2 regions of the Corynebacterium sp. CNCTC7651 genome follow, and region 1 is predicted to be linked to the other one. Evidence: predicted binding sites of a transcription regulator. Region 1 holds the regulator's gene; the other holds the start of a gene.
What was found. The regulator LexA, encoded in region 1, represses DNA repair genes until DNA is damaged. The targets are predictions, from matches to a motif close to CGAACANNTGTTCG.

Region 1 (3,402 bases):
CGCACGGGCATGAAGTTCACGCCTAGCGCACCCACGGCGAGTTCGAATGGGTCCGGCGTGCCGCACGGGGCAACCGCAACGGTATCAAGGCCCGCTTTAGCAATGGCGTGGGAAACGTTGATGCCTTTCCCTCCGGCCTCGCGGTGCGCTGCCGTCGCACGAGCTACCTCGCCGTGAACGAGGTGTGGTACGCGGAGGGTGGCATCGATACTTGGGTTTGGGGTGAGGGTGACAATCATGCCCTGCATCCCTCCGATTGAGTGGTCATACTCTCAATAATGCCCGACTGTGTCTGATCGGGCAATCAAAAACAGAAAATGATGTCCGAACTCACATGCGCGTTGTTAGTCCGCGGCGAGAATGACCTCGATCCCGCGATCCTCCAGCGCCTGGATGAGAGATTCCGGCGCACCCCCGTCTGTGATGACAACGTCGATCGCGTCCAGCGGGGCAAAGCTCACTAGATAATCGTTGCCCAATTTCGTGGAATCGCACAGCACCACCACCTTGCGGGCGTTGGTGACCATGGAGGATTTCACGGCAGCCTCGTGCGCGTCGGCGGTGGACAGTCCGTGGTCTATGGTCAGCGCGTTAGTGCCTATGAATGCCACTTCCGCCCGCATGAGTGCCAGTGTTCTCAGCGCCGTGTCTCCCACAACCGCCTGGGTAATCGCGCGGACGGTTCCGCCAAGGAGCTGCACGTTGGTGAGGCCGGCGGTCGAGAGATCCAGCGCGATGGGCAGGGAGTTGGTAACGATGGACCATGTCTCTGCACCCGGTTGTGTCGCAATCAAGTGTGCCAAGCCGTTGATGGTGGTGCCCGAGTCGAGGAAGATGCCGCCACCTGGCTGCGCGGGCAGGAACCGTAGCGAAACTCCGTGGTGAGGAAGGATTGTGTCGCCACAGCGCCGCCGTGCACGCGCTGCACAATGCCTTCGTCGTTCAGCACCGCGAGATCGCGGCGGATTGTCTCTGCGGTAACGTCGAATTTCTGCGCCAGTTCGGTCACGTTCACGCGCCCCTCCACTGCGGTCAGCGAGGCGATCTGGCGGCGGCGCTCCTCTGCGTACATGCAGTCATCATCGCAGATCCGACATGCCCGCATCCGTGGGGTTATGCCCGTTTCCCCCGTTTGTGGGGGCGCTGCGTGCCGACGACCGTTCTACAGCGAGCGGAAAACGGACACCACAAGACCCATAATCTCCGCGTCATCGCCCTTGATAGGTGCGAAGGCGTCGTTGCGGGGCATGAGCCACACGCCGGAAGAGTCCTTGTGGAAGACCTTCGCCGTTGCCTCCCCGTCGATGAGCGCGGCCACGATCTGCCCCTCTTCTGCGACAGGCTGTGAGCGAACCACAAGCCAATCTCCGTCCAGGATGGCGGCATCAACCATCGATTCGCCGACAACGCGAACCATGAACAGGTCACCGTCGCTCATAAGCTCGGCCGGCATGGGGTAGTAGGCTTCCACGTTCTCTTCGGCCAAGATGGGCGCACCCGCGGCAATCTGGCCGACCACCGGGATGAAGCGCGGCTGTGCGGCATCCTCGGGTGCGTCTGTAGAAGCAGGCTGGCTCGCCGGCTTGCGCTTCGGTTTCGCGGCCGTGTCCGGCAGGTGGCGGAGGTCTACCGCGCGCGGCTTGTTGGGGTCGCGCCGAAGGAACCCCTTCTTCTCCAGCTCCTTGAGCTGATACGCCACTGACGAAGTTGATTGCAGTCCAGCGGCATCGCCAATCTCGCGAATGCTCGGCGGGTAGCCGCGCAGTACAACTGCGTCCTGGATGACCTCGAGGATGCGGCGCTGCCGGTCCGTCAGCGTGCTCATATCAAGGCTGTTGGGGTCGATCTTCTTCCGGGCCATCGTGTCTCCTCGCTACTCCGTGTTCACCGTACCGTGCCCCAACCTATCACGGAGGGCAAGTGTGTTCGATCATTTCCGTTCCGGGCTGGACAGTGTCGAGCGGGAGTGCTATAAATCGAACACGTTAGCGTAAATCGAACATACGAGCGCCTGCGGTGCCCTGGAGGTTGGGGGCGCTTCGTACGCTCTGGGTAGTCAACGAGAGGAGATCACCATGACCATCGCAATCCGCCCCGTCACCCGTACCACCGTAGGTAATGGTGCCGCAGGAACAACAAGCACTGCTGCGGAGGTGTGGGATATCCCTGCCGCGCAGCACTGCACAGGCGCAGGGGTGGCTGTTCGCCAACTCGGGGCCACTACTCGAACGCATGAACGCGGTGCCGGCCGCGGCCAGGTATCGTCCGCACCGCGGGGTTCTGCGTTCGAATCCGCCCGCGAACGCCGGGACAACATTATGCTCGGCGCCCTCTTTACTGCCGCACTTCTGGTCGGATCCGCATTCGGCGGCGTGTTCAGCTCAGCGGAAGCACCCATCGCAGGCAGCCAGGGCGGCACCGCAGCCAGCAGTGCCACGGAATTCGCAAGCGCACAGGCGCGCTAGGGGGCGGTACCAGGGGGTTAGACCAGGGCGGCGGTAGACTGGCGCCACTTAAAAACATCCGCCGCATGAGATGGGGTGCCAAACCGTGTATTGCCCGTTCTGCCATCATGAACACTCCCGCGTGACCGACTCGCGCGCCGTTGAAGGGGGAGCAGCGATCCGCAGGCGCCGGGAGTGCACCGAGTGCGGGGGCAGGTTCACTACCGTCGAGAAGGCGGTGCTGACCGTTGTCAAACGCAACGGCGTGAGTGAACCGTTTGACAGAGATAAGCTCATCTCCGGTGTGCGCCGGGCGTGCCAGGGCCGAGATGTGTCGGATGATTCCCTGAAGCGCCTCGCCCAGCAGGTCGAGGAGACGGTGCGCGCGCAGGGCAGCTCTCAGGTGCCCGCAAACGACATCGGCCTCGCGGTGCTGGAGCCGCTCCGCGCGCTGGACGAGGTCGCGTATCTGCGTTTCGCCTCCGTCTACAAATCTTTCGAAAGCGCAGACGACTTCGAATCCGAAATCCGCCTCATGCGCCGCCGCGACCGGGAAGATTTCTAGCGCCAGCCACGCCCTAACCGCCTACTTCAGTTTGTCCGCCAGCTTCTCAATACGCCGCTGACTCACCGGCTGCGGAGTACCAAGACGCTGGGCGAACAAGCTCACGCGCAGTTCCTCGATGCGCCACAGGATGTCCTTGTACGCGCGGGACTTCCTCCGGTTCGCAGGCAGCTTCTGCATCCGCGCTTCAAGGTAGCGCTTAGCATCATCCACCACCGCTTGGCGGTCCGCATCCCTGTCCGGATCTAGGCGCATATCCTCCAACCGGATCCGCATCGCCTCGATGTAGCGGGGGAGATGCTGCAGGTGCTGCGCACCGTGGATTGTCACCGCGTGCTTGGGCAGGAAGAAGCGCAGTTGAGCCTTCATGTCCTCGATCGCAGGGCCGTCCCA
Region 2 (3,402 bases), 240 kb from region 1:
CTCCGGCGCGATCACGGTGCTGGCAGACGGCGGTTTCGCGCAGGACGAGATCCTGCAGTTCCTCTTCACGCCGGATGAGACGCTGCCGGGCCGCCCGATCGACGCGCTGCACGGCCACGGCGCGCGCGAAGTCATCCGCCGCGCGCAGGCGATGGCGTTTTAGCTCCGCCGCGCGGTGGACTTGATCGCCAGCTGGCGCAGCGTGGACACGGCCTCATCGCTGATCGGCGCCTGCTCCAAGTAGGTCAGGCCAGACGCGGTGAGCTCATCGATGCGCGCCTCCACCGCATCAACGGCACCGCTGCGTGCGATGAGCGCGGCGAGCCGGTCCACGTCCGCGTCCACGGCCCCGATGCCGGCACGCAGTTCCGCCGCGGCGGAAGGATCGGCAGCGTCGAGCAGGGACAACGCCGAGGTGTAGAGCACTGTGCGCTTGCCCTCGCGGATGTCGTCCCCAGCCGGCTTGCCGGTAATCGCGGCGTCGCCGAAGACCCCCAAGATATCGTCGCGAAGCTGAAAAGCAATCCCGATGTCCCGGCCGTAACCGCGGAACGCCGCGATAGTTTCCGCAGGCGCCCCGGCCAGAGCCGCACCCAGGTGCAGCGGGCGCTCAATGGTGTACGCGGCAGTCTTGAACCGGTTCACCCGATCGGCCATCTCAGCAGATTCGCTGCCCTCCGTTTCAAGGGCGATGTCCAGGATCTGGCCGCCAATGACCTCGGTGCGCATGCCGCGCCAGGCATCCTCGGCGCGGGCGAGCGCGTCTTGCGAGACCCCAGAGCCGCGCCACATGTCCTCCGCCCACACCAGCGCCAGATCGCCGATCAAGATGGCGGCATGTTCACCGTACGCCGCGGCATCGCCCCGCAGGTTGCCTTCGCGGTGCTGCGCCTCAATTGCGCGGTGGACGGTGGGGGCGCCGCGGCGGGTGTCGGAGGCATCAATAATATCGTCGTGAATCAGGGCGCAGGCCTGGATGAACTCCAGGGAGGACACGGCGCGCAGCACCGCCTCCGGGTCCTCGCCGCCGCGCTCGCAGCCCCCGCTGCCCACAAACCCGGTCCAGCCGTAGAGGGGGCGGATCCGCTTGCCGCCCCCGAGCACGAAGCGCTTGAGGTGCTCCACCGCGCGCTCCACCGGGCTACCCAGCTCTGCAATCACGGATTCTTGGCCAGCGAAAAACGAGGCAAGCTGCGCTTCTACCGCTGCGGGCACCTCAGTGATGGTCAATCCGCGGTGCTGCACGTATGGCTCCTTCGTATCGGCATTATTCGCCCACCAACACTACAGACCACTGGGAAGCGGCAGCCGACGGCCAAGGATGGCAAATGGCCTAGGGTCGCCCGGGTACATGAAGTTGCGCGCTAGATCCTCAAACCCGTACTTCCTGTAGAGCCCAAACGCGCCGTTCGCTTCGCCGTCGATTTCGGGGGTGGACAATAGCGCCCACTCCGCCGGGGCAAGCTTGAGCAGCTCCGTCAGCAGCTTCGCCCCAATGCCGCGCCCCTGGTGGCCGGGCAGGACATGAATCTCCGCTACCTCGAAGTAGCTGTTGAGAATCTCGCGGCGCCGCGGGGTGATCCCCCCGTTTTCCTCCATGCTCCGCATCAGCTGGCGGTCCCACCAGCGCTCGCGACTGCCGATGAAGCCGTACGCCACCCCGATCACATCCCCGCCCTCAATCGCGGCAATAGCAGTGAACCCCGGCCAGCTCACTTCGCCGCGCCAGATGCGCACCCGCTGCTCCCGAATCGCCGGGTCATACTCCATCGCAGCCATATAAATATCCACCAGCGTGGGCACGAGCATGGAGTACTCGCCCGCGCTGAGCCTGCGGATTTCTACGCTCACCCCACCACCTAACCACGCCGCGCCCATCATCGGAGGCGGTTTTTAGGGGCTTTTGCTTTTCGACGTTCGAACGAATGTGCGACTCTTCCAGATTGGATCTCGAACGGTTGTTTTAGGTTATGGGCAATACCGAGAACAACGGAAGGAAACCAAGATGAACAGCGTTATCTCCGCCACCACCAGCTCTACCTACGGTGCAGCCGCCCGGCCGTCCCGGCGCGACACTTTTCTTGCGTCGGCCGAGTCCCTCTTGGGGGCCGCCCGGGCAGAGCTCGCAGCTTCCCGCCCTGACCTCGCTATGGAGTACGCCTACCAAGCGGCGCTTCGTGTGGCGGGTGCGGTGAACGCGCAATCCCCGGTGCTGCGCAAGCGTAAGCGGCTGCCCACCAGCGCGTGGGACAAGCTTGCGCTTACGGGGGAGGGTGGCAAAGCGTGGGCGGACCGGTTTCGCGCATATTCGCGCCAGCGGGGGAGAGTGGCCTCCGGCATAGAGCGCAACCTGGACGCGGACTTGGTGCGCCGGCTGCTCAAGGATGCGGAGTCTTTCTATATAGAGGTGCACCCGGGCGACGTGATGGCGGCATAGCAATGGGGTGATTCCGCGAAGCGATGTTTTCCCCGGGAACAAACCGGCTACGATGGCCGTTGGTACTTACGCATACCAACCGTCCTACCCGGAGCTGTGGAGAAAACGAAGTGTCTCTTTCTGAGCAAGAACAGCGCATGCTCCGCGAGATTGAGCAGTCCCTCCTCGCGGAAGATCCCAAGTTTGGGAGCACCGTGGCAAATGAGGCTGGCTTTGGCGTGTCCGCGCCCACCGGCAACCTGACCATGCGCAGCGTCGCTCTCATGGTGCTGGGTCTGGTCCTGCTTATTGGCGGCGTTGCCCTGGCGTCGCTGAGCATTTGGGCAATTGTGCTGAGTGTCATTGGATTTGTGGTCATGCTGGGCGGCGGCATTATGGCGCTGCGCGCCCCCGCGCCGTCAACATCCCGCCCGCAGGCGCCTTCCCAGGCACAGCGTGCCCGTTCCCCGCGCACTGTGGCGATGGAGGAGAATTTCCGCCGCCGCTTTGAGGATCGCCAGTAGCGCGCCACTTCCTCCCACCTTTACCTCCCGCGCAATGCGGGAGGTTTTTTCGTTTCCCCACTTTCGCCCACTCGGATGCCCCACCTTCCCCCACGCCACGTTTGACCTGGTGAGACGCTGCGGAGTGTCGTCGATAAGCATGAGCCCCATGGGTCTACTGTGACAAATGAGTTGGCTGTGGCAGGGCTCCGCGGGTGGGCTCGCCACCGCTCAAACCGCGATTTACCTGGAGTTTTCTAAATTTTATCCGCTATTTTGCCGTGCGGTGTGGCGTAGGTGGGGGAAAGTGGGTTAAAGTGGGGCACAGCGGAGAGACGTGGTGTCCATCTTGACTACGTGGGCGGCATGGATCGAAGCGCAGAAAATTTCATGAGCTCGGTCTGAAGGTGGAAGGAAAGGTAGGTCACCGGATGTTTCTGGGAACCTACACTCCCAAGCTCGACGACAAGGGGCGCCTGACAC

Region 2: a site for LexA is predicted at 1,919-1,932, ahead of JZY91_RS07475 (SAV_6107 family HEPN domain-containing protein). Genes of this name have one in related genera too.

What each region holds. Positions count from the first base shown of each region.
Region 1 covers NZ_CP071246.1:1,313,219-1,316,620, reverse strand. Annotated here, with positions in the region: gene JZY91_RS06375 (1-phosphofructokinase family hexose kinase) at 1-239, opposite strand, end outside; partial or broken gene JZY91_RS06370 (DeoR/GlpR family DNA-binding transcription regulator) at 345-1,072, opposite strand; gene lexA (transcriptional repressor LexA) at 1,163-1,861, opposite strand; gene JZY91_RS06360 (hypothetical protein) at 2,076-2,465, shown strand; gene nrdR (transcriptional regulator NrdR) at 2,551-3,009, shown strand; gene hrpA (ATP-dependent RNA helicase HrpA) at 3,031-3,402, opposite strand, start outside.
Region 2 covers NZ_CP071246.1:1,550,662-1,554,063, reverse strand. Annotated here, with positions in the region: gene JZY91_RS07490 (Rv2175c family DNA-binding protein) at 1-163, shown strand, start outside; gene JZY91_RS07485 (polyprenyl synthetase family protein) at 160-1,245, opposite strand; gene JZY91_RS07480 (GNAT family N-acetyltransferase) at 1,285-1,851, opposite strand; gene JZY91_RS07475 (SAV_6107 family HEPN domain-containing protein) at 2,006-2,437, shown strand; gene JZY91_RS07470 (DUF3040 domain-containing protein) at 2,548-2,940, shown strand; gene mraZ (division/cell wall cluster transcriptional repressor MraZ) at 3,351-3,402, shown strand, end outside.